DNA from 4 places in the Streptomyces luteosporeus genome. Region 1 is predicted to be linked to each of the others. Evidence: riboswitches for the same ligand, from Rfam matches in the RefSeq annotation. Region 1 holds a riboswitch; each other region holds the start of a gene.
What was found. Region 1 has a riboswitch for cobalamin ahead of metE (5-methyltetrahydropteroyltriglutamate--homocysteine S-methyltransferase). Riboswitches for the same ligand answer to the same signal wherever they lie in the genome.
Positions count from the first base shown of each region.

Region 2: another riboswitch for cobalamin. It lies ahead of ABD361_RS21065 (cobalamin biosynthesis protein); the one in region 1 lies ahead of metE (5-methyltetrahydropteroyltriglutamate--homocysteine S-methyltransferase).
Region 3: another riboswitch for cobalamin. It lies ahead of cobN (cobaltochelatase subunit CobN); the one in region 1 lies ahead of metE (5-methyltetrahydropteroyltriglutamate--homocysteine S-methyltransferase).
Region 4: another riboswitch for cobalamin. It lies ahead of ABD361_RS24880 (ribonucleoside-diphosphate reductase subunit alpha); the one in region 1 lies ahead of metE (5-methyltetrahydropteroyltriglutamate--homocysteine S-methyltransferase).

Region 1 is NZ_BAAASL010000009.1:158,390-164,187, forward strand. Features, by position in the region: gene ABD361_RS14145 (dienelactone hydrolase family protein) at 1-402, opposite strand, end outside; partial or broken gene ABD361_RS30670 (short-chain fatty acyl-CoA regulator family protein) at 551-622, opposite strand; gene ABD361_RS14150 (hypothetical protein) at 695-973, shown strand; gene ABD361_RS14155 (hypothetical protein) at 1,024-1,557, opposite strand; cobalamin riboswitch at 1,729-1,913, shown strand; gene metE (5-methyltetrahydropteroyltriglutamate--homocysteine S-methyltransferase) at 2,101-4,425, shown strand; gene ABD361_RS14165 (hypothetical protein) at 4,531-5,016, shown strand; gene ABD361_RS14170 (helix-turn-helix domain-containing protein) at 5,147-5,798, shown strand, end outside.
Region 2 is NZ_BAAASL010000016.1:54,071-59,868, reverse strand. Features, by position in the region: gene ABD361_RS21075 (putative cobaltochelatase) at 1-1,275, opposite strand, end outside; gene ABD361_RS21070 (cobyric acid synthase) at 1,275-2,831, opposite strand; gene ABD361_RS21065 (cobalamin biosynthesis protein) at 2,828-3,799, opposite strand; cobalamin riboswitch at 3,858-3,978, opposite strand; gene ABD361_RS21060 (hypothetical protein) at 4,274-4,507, opposite strand; gene ABD361_RS21055 (inorganic phosphate transporter) at 4,534-5,766, opposite strand.
Region 3 is NZ_BAAASL010000012.1:90,389-96,186, reverse strand. Features, by position in the region: gene cobN (cobaltochelatase subunit CobN) at 1-3,462, opposite strand, end outside; cobalamin riboswitch at 3,489-3,631, opposite strand; gene ABD361_RS17540 (cobalamin biosynthesis protein CobG) at 3,907-5,178, shown strand; gene ABD361_RS17535 (precorrin-8X methylmutase) at 5,175-5,798, shown strand, end outside.
Region 4 is NZ_BAAASL010000022.1:21,154-26,951, reverse strand. Features, by position in the region: gene ABD361_RS24880 (ribonucleoside-diphosphate reductase subunit alpha) at 1-1,692, opposite strand, end outside; cobalamin riboswitch at 1,858-1,982, opposite strand; gene mctP (monocarboxylate uptake permease MctP) at 2,177-3,808, opposite strand; gene ABD361_RS24870 (DUF3311 domain-containing protein) at 3,805-4,107, opposite strand; gene ABD361_RS24865 (carbonic anhydrase) at 4,422-5,042, shown strand; gene ABD361_RS24860 (SulP family inorganic anion transporter) at 5,078-5,798, shown strand, end outside.

The DNA of each region.
Region 1 (5,798 bases):
GACGCCGTCGCGCCCGAGTTCCAGGGCGATCGCGCCCCCGGTGCCGTAGCCGACGGCGGCGATCCGGTCGGGGTCCGTCCGCGGTTCGGCGCGCAACACGTCGAGCGCCGCGTGGCCGATGCCCCGCCTGCGTTCGGGGTCGGCGAGCAGCGGCATGCAGCGGGCCAGCATCTCCTCGGGGTCGCTCAAGTAGCGCCCGCCGTGAAGGTCGAAGGCCAGCGCCACGTACCCCAGCTCGGCCAGGGCATCGGCTCGGCGGCGCTCGACATCGCTGAGCCCCATCCCCTCGGGCCCGACCAGGACCGCGGGCCGACGGTCGGCACCGGCCGGGAGCGCGAGGTGCCCGATCATCGTGAGGCCGTCGGCCGGGTACTCCACCGTGCGCGTTGAAATCGTCGTCATGAGACTGGACGGTAATGATCACCGAGCCCGGTCGAGCCTGTGTTCACCGGTGGCAGAACACCGCGGGTGCGCCTCTGAAATGCGGCGATGGCTCGCAAGATCCGTCACGAACCCCGTTCCCCCAGCACCCCGCGAGAATCAGTCTCCGCCCCGGCCCGATGGCGAACGTCTTGCCCGGCTCGCCCCAGCCGCCGCGCTGCCGCGTCACGGTCCGCGCCGTCGAAGTGGTCGGTCAGGCGCTCGGCGGTGAAGCCGCGCGCCTTGTGGATGCGCGCTGAGTAGGGTCACCGCCATGAACAAGGCGAAGGGGCGATGGCCCAAGCCCGGTCCCGACGGCGGCGTCGAGGACGTGACGCTGCTGATCCTCGAATGGCTGGGCGAGCAGGGTATAGATGCCATGCTCCGCATCGATGCCGAGCGCATGCGGGAAGGACTGCCGGCATGGACGTTCGTCGCCGGCGGGGGAGGGCCGTTGCCGGAGGGACTGCGTGCCGACGGAGCCTCGGTCGCCGAGTGCATGGGCAAAGCACTGTGCCGATTGCGGGAAGCCGGGACGGACGTTCCCTTCTGATCACGACGACGCGACCGGACACCCGCCCCCGACGGCTCGGCAGCGGCGGGTTACTTCCAGGTGGCGAGGGTCTCGCTGCGCCGCGTCCACGTGACCGTGGACGGTGCCTTCGCGTCGTCGGGGGCGAGGAAGACGGTGCAGCCCTCGACGCTTCGTCCCGTGGGGGCTTCCTTGAACGTCGTGTGGTCGGCCCCGACGCATTTGTCGAAGTGGCCGGTGGTCAGGGGCTCGGTCGGGTCGCCCGTGGCTTCCATGGACGGCAGGACGATCAGCTCCGTCAGTCGCTTGCCGTCGCTCCACACCTCGAAGTGCGAGGTCTCGTCGTTGTCGTTCCCCTCGGCCGTCTTCGTGAGGGTGAAGCGGACGTAGTAGGGGGTCTTGCCCGCGTATTTCGACGCGTCCTGGAGCAGGGAGAGGTCGGCGTGGCTGCCCTTCTCCACGCGGACGACGGTCACTCCGACGGAACCGCTCCTGTCACCGGCGACGGTCGCCTTCTCGCCGAACTTCAGGGACGGGCCCGAGTCGGCGCAGCCGGCCAGGGCCAGCATCCCCACGGCAGCCGTCCACAGTGCCCGGCGCTTCATGTCGTCTCCCCAGCAGCATTGTCCTCGTGCCCGGGGAGCCTACCCCGCAGCTGGACATGCTCAGGACAACGAACATCAGGCCGATCCGCCGTCGTGTGTGACCGGCATGCGAACAACCCTGTGCGTGGCGGGGGTTCTCCCTCTAGGCTGGCGGTGCAGCTGGTTCGCCCCGTCCGCCAGGCGGGAGGCGTCGTAAGAGGGAACCCGGTGGGAATCCGGGACTGCCCCGCAGCGGTGAGCGGGAACGACCGCCGTCATACGCACTGGGTCCGCACGGGCCCGGGAAGCGACGGCCAGTAGGTGTCCGCCGGGAGGTGTTCTTCCCGGCAGGCGTGCCCGCGAGTCCGAAGACCTGCCGCTGCCCGCGTGCGAGCGTTCGCGCGCGGCCATCCCGGTGACCTCGAGGGCGGGTCGGCGTACACAGGCGTTCCGCAGCGGACGGACACACGCTACGACGGTGGTGTCCCGGCGGGCCTGTCGTCACCCCTTCGCGCCCTCGTCACGCACCGGGTCCTCCGGAAGAAACTCGCGAAGGAGAGTTCCGTGACCAGCAAGTCCGCAGCCGCGGCAGTACGCGCCACCGTGCACGGCTACCCCCGCCAGGGGCAGGGCCGTGAACTGAAGAAGGCGATCGAGGGCTACTGGAAGGGCCAGGTCACCGCCGACGCCCTGCGCCGGACGGCCACCGCGCTGCGCCGCACCAACTGGCTGCAGCTCGCCGACGCCGGCGTCCACGAGGTGCCGACCGGCGACTTCTCGTACTACGACCACGTCCTGGACACCAGCGTCATGGTCGGCGCGATCCCCGCCCGGCACCGGGCCGCCGTCGGGGCCGACGCCCTGGACGGGTACTTCGCCATGGCCCGCGGCACCCAGGAGGTGGCGCCGCTGGAGATGACCAAGTGGTTCGACACCAACTACCACTACCTCGTCCCGGAGCTCGGTCCCGACACCGTCTTCACCGCCGACTCCACCGAGCAGGTCACGCAGCTGAAGGAGGCCCTCGCCCTCGGTCTCGCCGCCCGCCCCGTCCTCGTCGGACCGGTCACCTACCTGCTGCTGGCCAAGCCCGCGCCCGACGTCGCCGCCGGCTTCCGGCCGCTCACCCTGCTCGACCGGCTGCTGCCGGTGTACGCCGAGGTCCTCGCCGACCTGCGGGCCGCCGGCGCCACGTGGGTCCAGCTGGACGAGCCCGCCCTCGTGCAGGACCGCACCCCGGCCGAGCTGAACGCCGCCGCCCGCGCCTACCGCGAGCTGGGCGCCCTCACCGACCGCCCGCAGCTGCTGGTCGCCTCCTACTTCGACCGCCTCGGCGAGGCCCTGCCCGTTCTGGCCAAGGCCCCCGTGGAGGGCCTCGCCCTCGACTTCACCCGCTCCGCCGCCGCCCAGCTCGACGACCTCGCGGCCGTCGGCGGCCTGCCCGGCAAGCGCCTGGTCGCCGGCGTCGTCGACGGCCGCAACGTGTGGATCGACGACCTCGAGAAGTCCCTGGCAACCCTCGGCACCCTGCTCGGCCTCGCCGACCGGGTCGACGTCGCCACCTCCTGCTCCCTGCTGCACGTCCCCCTCGACGCCACCGCCGAGCGGGACATCGACCCGCAGATCGTCCGCTGGTTCTCCTTCGCCCGCCAGAAGGCCCGCGAGGTCGCGACCCTCGCCAAGGGCCTCGCCCACGGCACCGACTCCATCGCCGCGGAACTCGCCGCCAACCGCGCCGACCTCGCCTCCCGCACGAACTCGGCGATCACCCGCGACCCGGCGGTGCGCGCCCGCGCCGCCGCCGTCACCGCCGCCGACACCCACCGCTCACAGCCCTACGCCGAACGGGCCGCCGCCCAGCGCGCCCACCTGGGCCTGCCGCCCCTGCCGACCACCACCATCGGCTCCTTCCCCCAGACGAGCGAGCTGCGCACCGTCCGCGCGGACCTGCGCGCCGGACGCATCACCGCCGCGGCCTACGAGGAGCGCATCGAGGCGGAGATCCGTGAAGTGATCTCCTTCCAGGAGAAGACCGGCATCGACGTCCTCGTGCACGGCGAGCCCGAGCGCAACGACATGGTGCAGTACTTCGCCGAGCAGCTCACCGGCTACCTGGCCACCCGGCACGGCTGGGTGCAGTCCTACGGCACCCGCTACGTCCGCCCGCCGATCCTCGCCGGCGACATCTCCCGCTCCGAGCCCATGACCGTCCGCTGGACCCGCTACGCCCAGTCGCTCACCCGGCGCCCGGTCAAGGGCATGCTCACCGGGCCCGTCACCATGCTTGCCTGGTCCTTCGTCCGCGACGACCAGCCGCTGGCCGACACCGCCCGGCAGGTCGCCCTCGCCCTGCGCGACGAGGTCGAGGACCTGGAGGCGGCCGGCACGTCGGTGATCCAGGTGGACGAGCCCGCCCTGCGCGAGACCCTGCCGCTGCGCGCCGCCGACCACGCCGCGTACCTCGCCTGGGCCACCGAGGCCTTCCGCCTGGCGACGAGCGGCGTCCGGCCGGACACCCAGATCCACACCCACATGTGCTATGCCGAGTTCGGCGACATCCTGGCGGCCATCGACGACCTCGACGCCGACGTCATCAGCCTGGAGGCCGCCCGTTCGCACATGCAGGTCGCCGCCGAGCTGGCCACGGCGGGATACCCGCGCGAGGTCGGGCCCGGCGTGTACGACATCCACTCGCCGCGCGTCCCCGGCGCGGGGGAGGCTGCGGAGCTGCTGCGCAAGGCCCTGACGGCGATCCCCGCCGACCGCCTGTGGGTCAACCCGGACTGCGGCCTGAAGACGCGCGGCTGGCCCGAGGTCCGCGCCTCCCTGGAGAACCTGGTGGCGGCGGCCGCCGAGGTGCGCAAGGAGGTGGAGGCACAGGCCTCCTGACGCCCCGTCGCGGGCCCCGCGTGACGGCCCCGCCGGCGCCCGACGCACAATAGTGCGGTACGGCGCTCATGCACGGGGGCGGCGCCGCGACGGGGGAGTGGACACATGCACAGTACGAACGGCGGCTTCGCCCTGGCCGTGGCGATCGTGGGCCTGGTGGTGCTGCAGCAGCTGCGCGCCCGTCCGGTACGGCGCATCGGCTCGCTGGTGGCCCCGGTGATCTTTGCCGTCCTGGGCGTCGCGGGCCTCGCCTTCGGTGTCCTCTCCGTCGTCAAGGACCGCCCCCTGACCATGCTGCCCATCGCCCTCCTGGTGGTGAGCTTCGTCGTCGCGACGGGCTTCGGCGCGGCCAGGGCCCGGACCGTACGCGTCTGGCGCGATCCCCAGGGCGTGGTGCTCCGCAAGGGGACGGCCGCCACGACCGCGCTCTGGCTGACGTCGGTGTGCGCGCACATCGGACTGGGCCTGTGGATCGACCACGCGGCAGGCACCGGACTGCTGGGGACCGCGTCCCTGTACGCGTACGTGGCGTTCGGCCTGGGCACCCAGAACCTGCTCCTGCGCGGACGAGCGGCGGCCACCGACGGGTGACCTGAAGACCCCCCGGTACGCTGCGATCCGGATCTACTGGGGGGTAGTCATGGATGTCCTGACACAAGAGACATCAGGAGCGACGTCCGTACCGGATCACCGGGCGGTCAGAGCCGACGACGTGCTGGCCATGCAGCGATCGGCCCAACGCGGCGGTACGCACGCCGTGCTGCGCTGGCTGGCGGCACGTACCCGGGCCGAGGTGTTCCTGGTCGGGGCCGATGGGGCGGTCCTCGCCTCGGGCGGCACCGAGGGGGGCGAGGGGGAGGGGGCCGAGATGGCCCGGCGCGGCGCCCGGGAGCTCTTGGCCCGGGGCCTGGGCTGCCTGGTCGTCGACGACCGGGGCCGCACGGGCCTGCTGTACGCCCTGGACTGCACCCGCCGCAGCGCCGCCCCGGCCCTCGCCGCCGTCCTGCCCCGGCCCGCCCCCGGCGGCCTGCCGCAACTGCTCGCCGACGCCTCCTCGGCCCTGGCCCTGTGCTGGCGGGCGGAGGACGGCGAACGGCGGCGCGGCCGGCTGGAGCTCGCCGAGGCGCGCAACCGGGAGGCCGTCCTCCACCTGCTGATGAACGGTCACGTCGCCGCCGCCCGGCAGATCGCCGAGGTCCTGCGGCCGGCCCTGCCCGACGCCGTGCGCTTCCTGGTCGTCGAGTCCGCGCCCCGGCTGCGGGCCGCCCTGGCCCGCCGGTGCGCCGGGCTGGTGCGCGGGGCGTGGCTGGTGCCGTGCCCGGTGTACGCCGACCACCTCCTCGTCCTGGCGCCGGCCGCGCCCGGGGAGCCCG
Region 2 (5,798 bases), on a different contig from region 1:
GGGGGCCTCGGCGGCCTCGCCGCCGCCGGCCGCCGGGGCGTCCTGCGGGCCGCCGTCCGGCGCCCGCTCCTCCCGCTCCTCCCGCTCTTCCCGCTGGGACGGTACGTCCGGGGTGACGGGGCCGTCGCTCCCGCCGTCGGGACCGCCACCGGGGCCGTCGTCCGGACCACCGCTCGGCCCGTCGTCCGGCCCCTCGGGCCCCTCCGGGCCGGGGTCGGGCTCGGGGTCCGGATCGGGCTCCGGCTCCGGCTCCGGGTCCTCGTCCTCGAACTGCGCGAGGATCTCGTCCAGTTTGGCCTCGTCCAGGCCCGGCGCGTCGAACGGCGCGCGCCGCCGCCGGTGGGGGAGCGCGAGCAGGGCCGCCTGCCGCACGTCCTCCGTCAGCACCCGGGTGCGCCCCGCCCACGCGGCCAGGGCCGCGGCCGTCCGCGCGGTGACGATGTCCGCGCGCATGCCGTCCACCTCGAAGCCGGCGCACACCGCCGCGATCCGGCGCAGCGCGCCGTCCCCGAGCCGGACGCCGGGCAGCAGCGCCCGGGCCGCGGCGAGGCGGGCGCGCAGCGCCTCCTCCTCGGCGGCCCACCGCCCGGCGAAGCCCGCGGGGTCCTCGTCGAAGGCCAGGCGCCGGCGCACGACCTCGACCCGCTCCTCGGTCTCGCGCGAGGCCGCGACCTCGACGGTCAGCCCGAAGCGGTCGAGGAGCTGCGGGCGCAGCTCGCCCTCCTCGGGGTTCATGGTGCCCACGAGCAGGAAGCGGGAGGCGTGCCGGACGGAGACGCCCTCGCGCTCGACGGAGGAGACACCGGTGGCCGCCGCGTCGAGGAGCGAGTCGACGAGATGATCCCCCAGGAGATTGACCTCGTCGACGTAGAGCACGCCCCGGTGGGCCGCGGCCAGCAGGCCGGGCTCGAACGCCTTGACGCCCTCGCCCAGGGCCCGCTCGATGTCGAGCGAGCCGACGAGCCGGTCCTCGGACGCGCCGACGGGCAACTCCACCATCCGCGCGGGGCGCACGGCACGGTCGGCGCCCGCGTGCGGCCCGTCCGGGCAGTGCGGGTCCGGTGCCGCCGGGTCGCAGGAGAACCGGCAGTCCGCGACGGTCTCCACCTCGGGCAGCAGCGCGGCGAGCGCCCTGACGGTGGTGGTCTTCGCGGTGCCCTTCTCGCCCCGCACCAGGACGCCGCCGATCGACGGCGAGATCGCGTTGAGCAGCAGACCCAGCCGCATGTCGGCCATGCCGACGACGGCGGTGAAGGGGTAGGTGGACGAGGACATCAGCGGTTGCCTCCCTGGAGGGAACGGGTCAGTGGCGGCGCCCCCGGCGGGATGAAGGGGGCGCCGGCCGGCACCCCGTCCTCGATGAGGCGCAGCAGCGCGTCCGTGTCCGCGTGTTCCTCGATCAGATCGCCGAGCCGGTCGAGCTGTTCCTCCCGCAGCGCGGCGAAGGACGTGCCGGGCGCCGGGACGAACGCCCGTCCCGCCGCGCGGGCGACCTCGCGCAGGAACGCCCGGCGGAAGCCGTCGCTCTCCAGCGAGCCGTGCCAGTGCGTGCCCCACACGGCGCCCACCCGGCAGCCGTCCAGGAACGGTTCGTCCCCGCCGCGTACGTCCGCCACGCCGTGGTGGATTTCGTACCCCTCCACGGGCTCGCCCAGGGCCTCGCCGACGGGCCGGGCCAGGGTCTTCTCCGCCGCGAACCGCACGTGCACCGGCAGCAGGCCCAGCCCCTCGACCGTGCCCGCCCGCGACTCGACCTCGTCGTCGATGCGCTCGCCCAGCAGCTGGAAGCCGCCGCAGATGCCCAGGACGGGGCGGCCCTCGGCCGCCCGCCGTACGAGGGCGTCGGCGAGCCCGCGTGTCCGCAGCCACGCCAGCGCCCGCACGGTGCCGCGCGTGCCGGGGACGACGACCAGGTCCGCGTCGGCGAGCTCCTCGGGGCGGTCCACGAACCGCACGACGACGCCCGGTTCGGCCGCCAGCGCGTCCACGTCCGTGAAGTTCGACATCAGCGGCACCGCGCACACGGCCACCCGCAGCACGTCCGCGCCGTGCGGGGCGGCGACCACCGACTCGCGGACGGCGCCGCGCAGCGACACCCGCAGGCCGTCCTCCTCGTCGATGCCCAGGCCGTGGGCGAACGGCAGTACGCCGAACGTCGCCCGGCCCGTCAGGTCCCGCAGCATCGCCAGCCCCGGCTCCAGCAGCGACACGTCGCCACGGAACTTGTTGACCACGTACCCCGCTATCAGCTCCTGGTCCTCGCGGGAGAGCAGCGCCGTCGTACCGAAGAAGGACGCGAACACCCCGCCCCGGTCGATGTCGCCGACCACGACCACGGGCAGCCGCGCGGCCTGGGCCAGGCCCATGTTGACGATGTCGGAGCGGCGCAGGTTGATCTCCGCCGGGCTGCCGGCGCCCTCGCAGATCACCGCGTCGTGCGTACGCCGCAGCTCGGCCAGGCACTCCGTGACCGTGGCGAACAACTGCTCCTGACGCCCCTGGTGGTAACCGCGGGCGCTCAGCTCGCCCACTGCTCTGCCCATCAGCACGACCTGGCTGCTGCGGTCGCTGCCGGGCTTGAGCAGCACCGGATTCATCAGCGCACTCGGCTCGACGCGCGCCGCGGCCGCCTGCATGGCCTGCGCACGCCCTATCTCCGCGCCCTCGCGCGTCACGAACGAATTGAGCGACATGTTCTGCGCCTTGAACGGCGCGACCTTGACGCCCTTGCGGGACAACCAGCGGCAGATGCCCGCCGTCACCACGCTCTTGCCCGCGTCCGAGGTGGTCCCGGCCACCAGCAGGCCCCCGCCCCGCGGTTGCGATGTCACCGGTTCCTCGCTTTCCCAGTCCTCGTCGTCCCGGCCTTCAGAAGGCTGCCCACAGCCCGGCCCCCGATCGCACAGCCCAGCGCCAGCAGCGACACCCGGCGCGAAAGGCGCACCGCGCGCTCGATGTCCCCGGTGCGCACGGCGCGCAGCTCCGCGCCCAGGACGGGCCGGTGCTCGACGCGGCCCCCGTACGCCAGCGTCCCGCCCAGACGCACCCCCAGCGCCCCCGCGAACGCCGCCTCGACCGGGCCGGCGTTGGGGCTCGGGTGACGGTGCGCGTCCCGCCGCGCCACCCGCGCGGCACCGCGCGGATCCGGCGCGGCGAGCACCGCCAGGGCCGCGGTCAGCCGCGCCCCCGGCCAGCCGACGACGTCGTCGAGCCGGGCCGACGCCCAGCCGAAGCGGCGGTGCCGCGGCGACTTGTGACCGACCATCGCGTCCAGCGTGTTCACCGCCCGGAAGCCCAGCAGACCGGGTACGCCCGCGAGCGCGCCCCACACCAGGGCGCCGACGACGGCGTCCGAGGTGTTCTCGGCCACCGACTCCACCACGGCACGGGCGATCTGCTGGGCGTCCAGCGACGACGGATCACGGCCGCACAGATGCGGCAACCGCTCCCGGGCCACCTCCAGATCGCCGGCGGCCAGCGCCCCGCCGATCGCCCGGGCCTCCCGGGCCAGCGACGTCCCACCGATCACCGCCCACGTGACGGCCGCCGTCAGGGCGACGTCCGCGCCCCGCCGGCCGCGCACCGCACGAGCCAGCAGCGCGGCGCCCGCCACGGTGGTACCGGTGCACACGGCGGCGTACAGCGCACCGCGTCCGCGGTCGTCGCGCCACAAGCGCTGCTCCAGGGCGTGGGCCGCACGCCCGAACGCGGCAACAGGGTGCCCCCTGCGGGGGTCACCGACAACCAGGTCGCCCAGGAATCCGAGGGCGGCGCCGCAGGCGAAACCGCGACAGGGCATGGCCGATGCGTGTCCTCACTCAGGGTCCTCGCCCTGGCTCGACGTGACCGGCGACCAGAGTCTCCTGGCTCCCGGATCCGCGTCGCCCCCGGCCTTCCGGCTCGCGCCGTGGCCCTGCGGGTGGGGGGACACTCCCCGGTGACAGTGGCGGGACCGCGCCGGATTCGCACCGGCTTCCTCTGCTGTCGCCGTTTGGCCCGGGCAGTCCACCATGGGCCTGGAAGGCCCGTCAACTCGCGGCCGGGGGCGGGGCCCTGCGGGCGGCCGAGCCCCTGACCCGCCCTTTCACCGTTTCCCGGGGGCGAGCCCCCGGACCCCCGGACCGGGCTGCGCCCGGTGTCCTCAAACGCCGGACGGGCTGAAATCAGCCCGTCCGGCGTTTGAGGACCGGGGTCCGGGGCGGAGCCCCGGGAAACGGCGAAAGGGCGGGACCGGGGCCGAAAACCCCCGTCCCGCCCCTCCGGGCGCGTGGCCTCAGGCCACGATCAGCGAGATGCCGTATCCGACGGCCGCCGCGCACAGCGCGAAGCACGCGTACGCGCCGGTGCGCGCCAGCGCGCCCGCGGCCGCCGTACCGCCCGCCGCATCCGCGGCGTCCGCCTTGCGGGACGTGCCGACGATGCCGAGCGTGAACAGGCCCACGAGCCCGACGGTCACCACGAGGCTGACCCCGAAGACCTCTGCGAAAGCTGCCCAGTCGATGTGCATGGTGTTTCTTCCTCCGTGCCCGGCGCTCAGCCGGTCGTCGCGGGGGCGGGGGCGGGGGCGGCCGCGGGGCCGGCCGGCGGCGGGGCGACGGCCTGGAGGGCCGCGGTGACCACGCCGACGGGCTCGGCGGCGGGGGCGGCGATGCCCTGCGGCTCGTTGAGGTCGTTGACGTTGTCGTGGGTGACCGGCTTGCGGCGCGAGGCCGCCCAGATGCCGCCGCACACGGCGAGGCCGAGGACGGCGACGGCGGTCACGCCCCACTGGCCCTGGTCGGCCAGGAGCGCCGCGCCGGCGGCGACGAGGCCGGCGGCCGGCAGGGTCAGACCCCAGGCGGCGACCATGCGGCCGGCGGTCGACCAGCGCACGACGCCGCCCTTGCGGCCGAGGCCGGCGCCCATGATCGAGCCGGAGCAGACCTGGGTGGTGGAGAGGGCGAAGCCGATGTGGGAGGAGGCGAGGATCACCGTGGCGGCGCCGGTCTGGGCGGCGAAGCCCTGGGCGGGCTTGATGTCGGTGAGGCCCTTGCCGAGCGTCTGGATGATGCGCCAGCCGCCGAGGTACGTACCGAGCGCGATGGCCAGGCCCGCGGAGACGATGACCCACATGGGCGGGTCGGAGTGCGGGGCGACGACGCCGCCGGCGACCAGGGTGAGGGTGATGACGCCCATGGTCTTCTGGGCGTCGTTGGTGCCGTGGGCGAGGGAGACCAGGGCGGCCGAGGCGATCTGGCCGGCGCGGTAGCCCTTCGCGGTGTCGCGCTCGTCGCGGCCCTTGGCCAGGCGGTAGGTCAGGCGGGTGGCGACGGTGGCGGCGATGCCGGCCACGATCGGCGCGGCGACCGCCGGGATGAGGACCTTCATGACGACCTTGTCGGCGTTGACCGCGTGGAAGCCGACGGAGGCGACGGTGGCGCCGATCAGGCCGCCGAAGAGGGCGTGCGAGGAGCTGGAGGGCAGGCCGGCCAGCCAGGTGAGCATGTTCCAGACGATGGCGCCGACGAGGCCGGCGAAGATCACTTCGGGCCGGATGCCGGCACTCTCATCGATGATGCCCCCGGAGATCGTCTTGGCGACCTCGACGGACAGGAACGCACCGACGAGATTGAGGACGGCCGACATGGCGACCGCGGTCTTGGGCTTGAGCGCTCCGGTGGAGATGGTGGTGGCCATGGCGTTGGCCGTGTCGTGGAAGCCGTTCGTAAAGTCGAACACCAAGGCCGTGACGATCACGATCCCGATGAGAAGCGTGATGTGTTCCATTCACCCAGGCAATCAGTTCGATGGTCAGTACG
Region 3 (5,798 bases), on a different contig from region 1:
CAGGGCCCAGGGGTTGGCGTCCTCCAGGAAGGAGCGGTTCTCGGGGTCGAGGACGTAGGTCTGGGCCAGCTTGTCGTACATCCAGTCGGGGACGACGCCGGTGGTGGCGTCGTAGCCGAAGAGGTAGTCGACGGTGGCGGCGAGTTCGAAGGCGCCCTTGTAGCCGTGACGGCGCATGGCCGCGATCCAGCGGGGGTTGACCACGCGGGCGCGGAAGACGCGGGAGGTCTCCTCGACGAGGGTGCGGGTGCGGACGGTCTCCGGGCGGGTGGAGTCGCCGATGTAGGCGGCGGGCGCGGTGCCGCGCAGGGCCTTGACGGTGGCGACCATGCCGCCGTGGTACTGGAAGTAGTCGTCGGAGTCCGCGATGTCGTGCTCGCGCGTGTCGGTGTTCTTGGCGGCGACGGCGATGCGCTTGTAGGCGCTCTCCATCTCCTCGCGGGCCGGGCGGCCCTCCAGGCCACGGCCGTAGGCGTAGCCGCCCCAGACGGTGTAGACCTCGGCGAGGTCGGCGTCGGTGCGCCAGTCGCGGCTGTCGATGAGCTGGAGCAGGCCGGCGCCGTACGTACCGGGGCGGGAGCCGAAGATGCGGGTGGTGGCGCGGCGTTCGTCGCCGTGGGCGGCGAGGTCGGCCTGGGCGTGGGCGCGGACGTGGTTGTCCTCGGCGGGCTCGTCGAGGGCGGCGACGAGGCGTACGGCGTCGTCGAGCAGGCCGATGACGTGGGGGAAGGCGTCGCGGAAGAAGCCGCTGATGCGCAGGGTGACGTCGATGCGGGGGCGGCCCAGTTCCGCGAGGGGGACGGGTTCGAGTCCCGTCACTCGGCGCGACGCCTCGTCCCACACCGGGCGTACGCCCAGCAGGGCCAGGGCCTCGGCGACGTCGTCGCCGGCGGTGCGCATCGCGCTCGTGCCCCACAGGGACAGGCCGACCGACTGCGGCCAGGTGCCGTTGTCGGTGCGGTAGCGCTCCAGCAGGGAGTCGGCCAGGGCCTGGCCGGTCTCCCAGGCCAGGCGGGAGGGGACGGCCTTGGGGTCGACGGAGTAGAAGTTGCGGCCGGTGGGCAGCACGTTGACCAGTCCGCGCAGGGGCGAGCCGGAGGGGCCGGCCGGGACGAAGCCGCCGGCCAGGGCGTGGACGGCGTGCTCGAGCTCGTCGGTGGTGCCCGCCAGGCGGGGGGCCACCTCGCGGGCCGCGAAGCGGAGGACGGCGGCGACCTGTTCGCCGTGCCCGGTGGGCACGGCGGCCGGGTCCCAGTTCGCGGCCTCCATGGCCTCCACCAGGGCGCGGGCCGCGGCCTCCGCGTCGTCCGCGCTGGTGCGCGTCGCGGCGGACTCGTCCAGGCCGAGCGCCTCGCGCAGGCCCGGCAGGGCCGCGGTGCCGCCCCAGATCTGGCGGGCGCGCAGGATGGACAGGACGAGGTTGACGCGGGCCTCGCCGGTGGGCGCGGCGCCGAGGACGTGCAGGCCGTCGCGGATCTGGGCGTCCTTGACCTCGCACAGCCAGCCGTCGACGTGCAGCAGGAAGTCGTCGAAGCCGTCGTCGTCCGGGCGCTCGTCCATGCCGAGGTCGTGGTCGAGGCGGGCGGCCTGGATCAGCGTCCAGATCTGGGCGCGGATCGCCGGGAGCTTGGCCGGGTCCATGGCGGAGATCTGGGCGTATTCGTCCAGGAGTTGTTCCAGTCGCGCGATGTCGCCGTAGGACTCGGCGCGGGCCATGGGCGGGACGAGGTGGTCGACGAGGGTGGCGTGGGCGCGGCGCTTGGCCTGCGTGCCCTCGCCGGGGTCGTTGACGAGGAAGGGGTAGATCAGCGGCAGGTCGCCGAGGGCGGCGTCGGGGCCGCAGGCGGCGGACAGGCCGGCGTTCTTGCCGGGCAGCCATTCGAGGTTGCCGTGCTTGCCCAGGTGGATCACGGCGTCGGCGCCGAAGCCGCCGTCCTCCTGGGAGGCGGCGATCCACCGGTAGGCGGCCAGGTAGTGGTGGGAGGGCGGCAGGTCGGGGTCGTGGTAGATGGCGATGGGGTTCTCGCCGAAGCCGCGCGGCGGCTGGATGAGGATCAGCAGGTTGCCGCGGCGCAGGGCGGCCAGCACGATGTCGCCCTCGGGGTTGCGGCTGCGGTCGACGAACATCTCGCCCGGGGCCGGGCCCCAGTGCTCCTCGACGGCCTCGCGCAGTTCGGCGGGCAGGGCGGCGAACCAGCGCCGGTAGTCGGCGGCCGGGATGCGCACGGGGTTGCGGGCGAGCTGCTCCTCGGTCAGCCACTCCTGGTCGTGGCCGCCGGCCTCGATCAGGGCGCGGATGAGCTCGTCGCCGTCGCCCGACTCCAGCCCCGGAACCGCCTCGTCGCCGAAGTCGTAGCCCTCCTCGCGCAGCCGGCGCAGCAGGGCGACGGCGCTGGCGGGGGTGTCCAGGCCCACGGCGTTGCCGATGCGGGAGTGCTTGGTGGGGTAGGCGGACAGGACGAGCGCCAGCCGCTTCGCGGCCGGCGGGATGTGCCGCAGCCGGGCGTGGCGCACGGCGATCCCGGCGACGCGGGCGGCGCGTTCGAGGTCGGGCACGTAGGCCGGCAGGCCGTCCTCGTCGACCTCCTTGAAGGAGAACGGGACGGTGATGATGCGCCCGTCGAACTCCGGTACGGCCACCTGGGTCGCGGCGTCCAGCGGGGAGAGGCCCTCGTCGTTCTCCTCCCACGCGCTGCGCGGGCCGGTCAGGCACAGCGCCTGCAGGACGGGGACGTCGAGGGCGGCCAGCGCCCCCGCGTCCCACGACTCGTCGTCGCCGCCGGCCGAGGCGTCCGCGGGCCGCGTGCCGCCGGCGGCGAGCACGGTGGTGACGATGGCGTCCGCGTCGCGCAGCGCGTCCACGAGCTCCGGCTCGGGGGCGCGCAGGGAGGCCACGTACAGCGGCTTGGCGCGGCCGCCCGCGTCCTCGATCGCGCCGCACAGGGCCTCGACGAAGGCGGTGTTGCCGCTCATGTGGTGGGCGCGGTAATAGAGCACCGCCACCAGCGGGCCGGCCGCCCCCGGCTTGGGCGCGCGCTCCAGCTCGCCCCACGCGGGCGCGGCGGCCGGCGGCTCGAAGCCGTGACCGGTCAGCAGCACCGTGTCGGACAGGAAGCGGGCCAGCTGCTCCAGGTTGGCGGGACCGCCGTGGGCGAGGTAGGCGTGGGCCTCGGCCGCGATGCCGACGGGGACGGTGGAGGTCTCCATCAGCTGGGCGTCGGGGGCCTGTTCGCCGGTGAGCACGACGACCGGCCGCGGCCCGGCCAGCAGCACGTCGAGCCCCTCCTGCCAGGCGCGGATGCCGCCGAGGAGCCGGACGACGACGAGGTCGGCGCCCTCCAGGAGGCCGGGCAGCTCGTCGAGCGGCAGCCGGGCGGGATTGGCGAGCCGGTAGGGGACCGGGCCGCCGGCGGCACGGGCACTGAGCAGGTCGGTGTCGGACGTCGACAGGAGCAGGATCACGGCAGGCCTTCCTCGGGGTCCGCGCCCCGGGCGGTGGGAGGACGGCAGGAGTTCCTGACTTCCCACGAAGTGCTCGACTTCGTGGTCACAGTGGCGGGACCGTGCCGGAATCGCACCGGCTTCCTCCCCTGTCGCCGTCGCTGGCGCAGCCATAGTAGCCATGCGGGGTGCGCCTGCGGCGGGCCTGGCCCCACCCCCACCCTTTCACCGTTTCCGAAGGGGCTGCCGCCCCTTCGAAACCCCGCTTGGCCTCAAACGCCGGCCGGGCTGAAATCAGCCCGCCCGGAGGCACCTCCCAGCGGTAGCTGGGGAAGTTCGAGGCCACCGCGCGGCAGCACGGTCGAGCGGGGGTGCGAGGGGGCCGCAGGCCCCACTCGGAAACGGTGAACGGGCGGGGTTGGGGCCAGGCCCGCCGCAGGCGGTGCCGGTCGGTATGCTCGCCGCATGCCCGCCCGACCCGACCGTGACCGCGACGACGCCTGTCCCGGTGCGCTGCGCCTGCACGTCGCGGACGACGGCGCGCTGGCGCGCGTCCGGCTGCCGGGCGGGCTGCTGACGGCGCACCAGGCCGCCGCGCTGGCGGACGCCGCCGAGGCGCTGGGGGACGGCCACCTCGACCTCACCTCCCGCGGCAACGTCCAGGTGCGCGGCCTCGCGGAGACCTGCGGCGCCGACCTGGCCGCCCGGCTGCGCGCCGCGGGCCTGCTGCCCTCCGACCGTCACGACCGCATCCGCAACATCGCCGCCTCCCCTCTCGGCGACGGCCGCGTACAGCAGTGGGTCCGGGAACTGGACCACCTCCTGTGCTCGGGCGAACCGGACCTCTCCGGCCTCTCCGGCCGTTTCCTCTTCGGTCTGGACGACGGGCGCGGCGACATCGTCGCCCTCTCCCCCGATGTGACGTTGATCGCAAGCGCCGACGGCGCCCTGCTCTGCCACGGCCCCGCCGGACCCGGTCTCCACATCGCCGACCGGGACGCCCCGCGGGCCGCGGCCCTCGCGGCCGCCGGGTTCCTCGCCGCGCAGCGCGCGAGCGGTACGCGCGCCTGGCGGCTGCGCGAGCTGCCGGCCGAACACCGGCCCGCACCCGGCGACTTGGCCCGGCGTCTGGACGCCGCCGGCATCCCGTCCCGGCCCGTCACCGTCGCCGTCGCCCCCGCTCCCCCGCCCGGGCCGGGCGTGCTCCCCGGCCCCGGCGGCCGGCCGGCCCTGTCGGTGGCCGCCCCGCTGGGCCGGCTGACCACCGCCCAGTGGCGGTCGCTGGCCGGCATCGCCGACCGGTACGGCGACGGCGGGCTGCGTGTGACACCCTGGCGCGGCGTCATCGTCCCGGGCCTCGCGCCGGGGGCGGATCCGCAGCCGCCGGCCGCCCTGGCGCAGGAGGCCGGGCTGGTCACGTCCGCGGCGTCCGCCTGGCACGGTGCGGGGGCCTGCGCGGGCCGCCCGGGCTGTGCGAAGGCGCTCGCCGACGTGCGCGCCGACGCGGCCGCCGCGCTCGCGTCCGTACGCCCTGGTGGCCCGGGGGTGTTGCCGGTGTACTGGTCCGGGTGCGAACGGCGCTGCGGGCACCCCGGTGGCCGCTGGGTCGACGTGCTGGCGACGGGCGAGGGGTCCTACCGGGTCACCGTGCGCGACGGCCTGCGGGAGGCACCGTCGGTGACGGTGACGGCGGCAGAACTGGCCGGCGCGGTGGCGGCGGCCCGTACCACGACATGAACGAGGGCAACGAGGGCACAGTGTTCGACTACGACAAGGACGGCGCGTCCATCTACCGCCAGTCCTTCGCCACCATCCGTGCCGAGGCGGACCTCGGCGGACTGCCGACGGACGTCGCCCGGGTCGCGGTCCGCATGATCCACGCCTGCGGGATGACCGATCTCGTCCGCGACCTCTCCTACTCCCCGCAGGTGGTGGCGAAGGCGCGCGAGGCGCTGTGCGCCGGTGCACCGATCCTGTGCGACGCCAACATGGTCGCCTCCGGCGTCACCCGCAAGCGGCTCCCGGCGGACAACGAGGTGCTGTGCACCCTGACCGACCCGGCCGTGCCCGGTCTCGCCGCCCGCATGGGCACCACGCGCAGTGCGGCCGCGCTGGAGCTGTGGCGCGAGAAGCTCGGCGGCGCGGTGGTGGCCGTCGGCAACGCGCCGACGGCCCTGTTCCGGCTGCTGGAGATGGTGGCCGAGGGCGCGCCGCGCCCGGCGGCGGTGCTGGGCATTCCGGTCGGCTTCATCGGCGCGGCGGAGTCCAAGGACGCCCTGGCCGCGAACGAACTGGGGCTGGAGTACCTGGTGGTGCGGGGGCGGCGCGGCGGCAGCGCCATGGCCGCGGCCGCGATC
Region 4 (5,798 bases), on a different contig from region 1:
GCCGTGCCGCTCGGCGAGGTCGGCGGACGCCTCGTACGCGGCGAGCATGATCCGCTCGGAGATCTTGGTGGACAGCTCCTTCGCCTCGGCCGAGTCGAAGGGCAGGCGCAGGCGGAAGAAGACGTCCTGCAGACCCATCAGACCCAGGCCCACCGGGCGCCAGCGGCTGTTGGAGCGGCCGGCCTGCTCGGTCGGGTAGAAGTTGATGTCCACGACGCGGTCGAGGAAGGTGACGGCCGTGCGGACGGTCGCGTCGAGCTTCTCCCAGTCCATGTCGCCGTCGGCGCCCAGGTGCTGCGCCAGGTTGACCGAACCGAGGTTGCACACGGCCGTCTCGCCGTCGTTCGTGACCTCGAGGATCTCGGTGCACAGGTTCGAGGAGTGGACGACCGCGCCCTTCTCGGCCGTCTGGTTGGCCGTGCGGTTGGCGGCGTCCTTGAACGTCATCCAGCCGTTGCCGGTCTGCGCCAGGGTGCGCATCATCCGGGCGTACAGCACGCGCGCGGGGATGGTGCGGACGGCCTTGCCCTCGGCCTCGTAGCGGCGGTAGGCGGCGTCGAACTCGTCGCCGTACAGGTCGACCAGGTCGGGCGTGTCGGCGGGGGAGAACAGCGACCAGTCGGCGTCGGCCTCGACGCGGCGCATGAACTCGTCCGGGATCCAGTGCGCGATGTTCAGGTTGTGGGTGCGGCGGGCCTCCTCACCGGTGTTGTCCCGCAGCTCCAGGAACTCCTCGATGTCCGCGTGCCAGGTCTCCAGGTACACGCAGGCGGCGCCCTTGCGGCGGCCGCCCTGGTTCACCGCGGCGACGGAGGCGTCCAGGGTGCGCAGGAACGGCACGATGCCGTTGGAGTGGCCGTTGGTGCCGCGGATGAGCGAGCCGCGGGAGCGGATGCGCGAGTACGACAGGCCGATGCCGCCCGCGTGCTTGGAGAGCCGGGCGACCTGGTGGTAGCGGTCGTAGATCGAGTCCAGCTCGTCCAGCGGGGAGTCCAGCAGGTAGCAGGACGACATCTGCGGGTGGCGGGTGCCGGAGTTGAAGAGCGTGGGGGAGGAGGGGAGGTACGACAGCGTGCTGGTGAGCCGGTACAGCGCCGCCACGTCCTCCAGGGCCCGCTCGCTGTGGTCCTCGGCCAGGCCGCAGGCCACGCGCAGCAGGAAGTGCTGCGGCGTCTCGATCACGTCGCGGTGGATCGGGTGGCGCAGCAGGTAACGGCTGTGCAGGGTGCGCAGGCCGAAGTAGCCGAAGCGGTCGTCGGCGCCGTCGGCCAGGGCCGCCTCCACGAGCGCGTCCAGGCGCGCGGCGTGGGTGGCGACGAAGGCGGCCGTGTCGTCGGCGATGAGGCCCTCGCGGTGGCCCACGGCGACCGAGGCGGAGAAGGAGGTGGCGCCCTGGCCGGCCGCCTCCTCGGCGATGGCGCGGGTGAGCAGGCGGGCGGCGAGCTTGGAGTACTCCGGCTCCTCGGCGATCAGGCCGGCGGCCGCCTCGGTGGCGAGGGAGCGCAGCTCCGCCTCGTCCGCCGCGGCGCTGCGGCCGCGCAGCGCGGCGGCGGCGACCTTGCCCGGGTCGGTGGCGGGCAGATCGGCGGTGAGGTCCGTCAGGGCACGCAGCAGCGCGGTCCCGGGGCCGTCGGCCGCTTCCGCGTTCGCTGAGACGGGACCTGCAACCGGATCTGCGGGCGCGATGGTCACGAGTGGCTCTCCTCGCTCGGCTGTGGTGGCCGGGCGGGTGCGCGCGACGGTCGCGTACGGGCACGTCCGACTCGGAACTCGGGAGCGTGCCGCGCAGCGTCCGCCGGCCCAACCCGCGAGGCCCGGACGTGTTCAACGCCCATGGCCGAGCCCGGGGCGGGCTCGGTGGTGGGCGCGCTGCCGGCAGGTCCTCGGACTGGTGGTGCGGTGTTTGTGCGCACTCGTTCACCGTTGCGGGACAGTTCCGGATTTGCACCGGATTCCCCTGCGGCGACAGCGAGCACGAGCATACATCTAGTGCCGGGCCTCGCACGCGCCCCCACATGTTGTGTCGGCGCGTCATGAGGTGGTTGCGGAATGTGGTAGGGGAGGCGTCCTTGCAGGCAAGAGCCGGACGGGCTGCGCCGCAGCCCGTCCGGCTCTTGGTGGTCTCTTGACGGAGTCTTCCGGAGGAGTTTCCCGTCGGGCGGGGGTCGGGTGGGGTTCAGCCCGCCGCGGGCGCCTCCACGGTGGCCGGCGGCAGCTTCTCCTGCACGCCGGGGTCGCCCGCATCGGCCGTGTAGTCCGACGGCCGCGTGAGGTCGACCCCGTCCGGCGCCCCCACCGCCCGCAGGACGAGTGTGGCGACCACCGCCACCAGCACGTTGACCACGAACGCCGTCAGGCCGATGTACCCCTTCTCCCCGATGAGCGGAATGAGGTTGGTATTGCCGAAATGGTCCTGCGTGGCGCTGGGTGTCGCGTACGCCCGCCACGTCCCGTACGCCATGCCCGCGGCCCACCCCGCCAGCAGGCCCCAGCGGTGGAACCAGCGCGTGAAGAGCCCGCCCACCAGCGCGGGCACGGTCTGCAGGATCCAGATGCCGCCGAGCAGCTGGAAGTTGATGGCGACCGTTTTGTCCATCGTCAGCACGAAGGCGAGGGCGCCGACCTTGACCAGCAGGGATGCGATCTTGGACACCTTCGCCTCGTGCTCGGGCGTGGCGTCCGGCTTCAGGAAGTCCTTGTAGATGTTGCGGGTGAACAGGTTCGCCGCGGCGATCGACATGATCGCCGCCGGCACCAGCGCCCCGATGCCGATGGCGGCGAACGCCACGCCCGTGAACCAGTCGGGGAACATGTCCTCGAACAGCTGGGGGATCGCCAGCTGCCCGTTCTTCACCTTCACCCCGGCGGCGATCGCCATGAAGCCGAGCATGGCCAGCAGGCCGAGCATGAGGGAATACAGCGGCAGGATGGTGGTGTTGCGGCGGATGACGTTGCGGTTCTTGCTGGAGAGCACCGCGGTCACCGAGTGCGGGTAGAGGAAGAGGGCCATGGCGGAGCCGAGGGCGAGGGTCGCGTACGCCCACTGCGCATCGGATCCGGTCACGAGCGCACCGCGCGGTTTGCCGGTGGCCGGATTCTCGGTTGCGAACGCCTTGGCCGCCTTGGCGAAGATCTCGTCGAAGCCGCCGAGCCGCATCGGGATGTAGATGATGGCGACCGCGATGACGATGTAGATGAGGGCGTCCTTGACGAACGCGATCAGCGCCGGCGCGCGCAGCCCGGAGGAGTAGGTGTAGGCGGCCAGGACGCCGAAGGCGATCAGCAGCGGCAGGTCCTTGACGAACCAGTTGGCACTCTCGCCGCCGCCCACGCCCAGGACGTCCAGTACCGCCTGGATTCCCACCAGTTGCAGCGCGATGTACGGCATGGTGGCCAGGATGCCGGTGACGGCCAGGGCGACGGACAGGCCGCGGGAACCGAACCGGCCCCGGACGAAGTCCGAAGAGGTGACGTAGCCGTGCCGGTGCGAGACCGACCACAGGCGCGGCAGGAAGGTGAAGACGAGCGGATAACAAAGGATGGTGTACGGCACGGCGAAGAATCCGGCCGCTCCGCCCGCATAGACGGCGGCCGGGACGGCGACGAAGGTATAGGCCGTGTAGAGGTCGCCGCCCAGCAGGAACCAGGTGATCCAGGTACCGAAGGAGCGGCCGCCCAGCCCCCACTCGTCGAGGCTGTCGGCGCTCTCCGCCTTTCGCCAGCGCGCGGCCCAGAAGCCCATGACCGTCACGGCCAGGAAGAAGAAGACGAAGACGGTCAGTGCCACACCGTTGACCCCTTCCTTCACTTCGATTCACCTCCCTTGAGCAGGCGTTCGCGACGGCGAACGAGGACATAGGCGATCGTGGTCAGCAGCGTCGCGATGAGCACCCACAACATCTGGTACCAGTAGAAAAAGGGAATACCGATGAAGGCCGGGGAGACGCGGGCGTAGGAGTCGACCCACAGCATGGCCACGAAGGGGATGGCCAGGCAGATCCCGGCGACGATCAGGGGTGCCGGGGAGGCGGTCGCGCGCGTGCGCGGGCCGTCCGCGGCCGTATGGGCAACCGGTCGTCCGGCTTGTTGCTCGGGGGGTTCCGACATCAGTGGCTCCGTCCCTGGGTGCGATCACATGTGTAATGCGCTGGAAATCTAGGGGAGCTCCTGCCCGGCGTCACCCCTCTTCCGCATATCGGGACGCCGGCCGTCGACGGAATGTCGTCTTCCGTTGCCTCGCCGCAATGGACTGGACCAGCTGATCGTCAACTGTCAACTCTTGTCCAGGATTTGACAAGAATTTTTATCTCCCCTCCTGGGGTAATGCACTGGTAAAGTGCTGGTCGCAGCAAGCTCTTGATCCGACCCGACCACACCGCGCCCCGGCGAAGAGCCGCAGTGGCGCAGGAGGCAGGCCCATCATGAAGTCACTGATCGACAAGGCCCGGTCCTTCGCGACCACCCACGTGGCCGACCCCCGGTACGCCGAGGCCTTCCGGGCCCTGGAAGCAGGGCAGTCCCCGGAGGTCCTCTTCATCACGTGCTCCGATTCGCGCGTGGTGCCCGCGCTCATCACCGGCGCACGCCCCGGCGAGCTGTTCGAACTGCGCACCGCCGGCAACGTCGTTCCCCCCTATCCCACCAGCGGCGGCTCCACGGGAGAGGCGGCCACCATCGAGTACGCCGTGAGCGTCCTCGGCGTCCGCGACGTCGTCGTCTGCGGGCACTCCCACTGCGGCGCGGTGGGAGCCGTCGTCCGCGGCGAGGACCTCTCGGGCGTCCCGGCCGTGCGCGAGTGGCTCGACCGCTCGGTGCCGCCGCACGCCCCGGTCCGTACGGTCGCCCCGGACGCGCCGGACGTCGCCACCGCCGTACAGGCCCACGCCGTCGCCCAGTTGGAGACGCTGCGCGCCTATCCCTGCATCGGCGAGCGGATGGCGGACGGCGACCTGGCGCTGCACGCCTGGTACTACGAAGTGCACACGGGCGCGGTGAGAGTGCACCGGCCCGAGGAGGGCCTCCTGGCGTTCGGACCCCTGTGACCCGGCCCGACACGAAGACCGAGGGATCCTCACCCATGTACTCCGCTTCCTCCTCCACCGCCTCCTCCGCCTCCTCCGCTTTCTCTGCTTTCAAGAACCCGGCCGTCCTGCGCCAGGACGTCCTGGCCTCGCTCGTCGTCTTCCTCGTGGCCCTGCCGCTGTGCGTCGGCGTGGCCGTGGCGTCGGGCGTGCCCGCCGAGCTGGGCCTGATAACCGGCATAGTCGGCGGGCTCCTCGTCGGCCTGATGCCGGGCAGCACCATGCAGGTCAGCGGGCCGGCCGCGGGTCTGACCGTGCTCGTCTTCGAGGCCGTCCGGGAGTTCGGCCTCGGCATGCTCGGCGCGATCGTGCTGCTCACCGGCGTGCTCCAGATAGGGCTGGGCGCCGTGCGGTTCGGCCGCTGGTTCCGGGCCATCTCCGTCTCGGTCGTCCAGGGCATGCTGGCCGGCATCGGGCTCGTCCTGATCTTCGGCCAGCTGTACACGATGGCCGGCGTCAAACAGCCGCGCTCCGGGCTCGAAAAGATCTCCGGCGTTCCGGGGCTGGTCGCCGACATCGCCACCAGCAGCACCGCGCTGACCGCCTTCGCCGTGGGCCTGGGCACCGTCGCCGTCCTCGTCGGCTGGAAGAAGCTGCCGGCCAAGGCCCAGTTGGTGCCCGCCCCGCTCGCAGCCGTCGCCCTGGCCACCGCCGTCAGCGCGGGCTTCGGTCTCGACGTCGCCAAGGTCAAGGTCCAAGGGCTCCTCGACGCCGTCC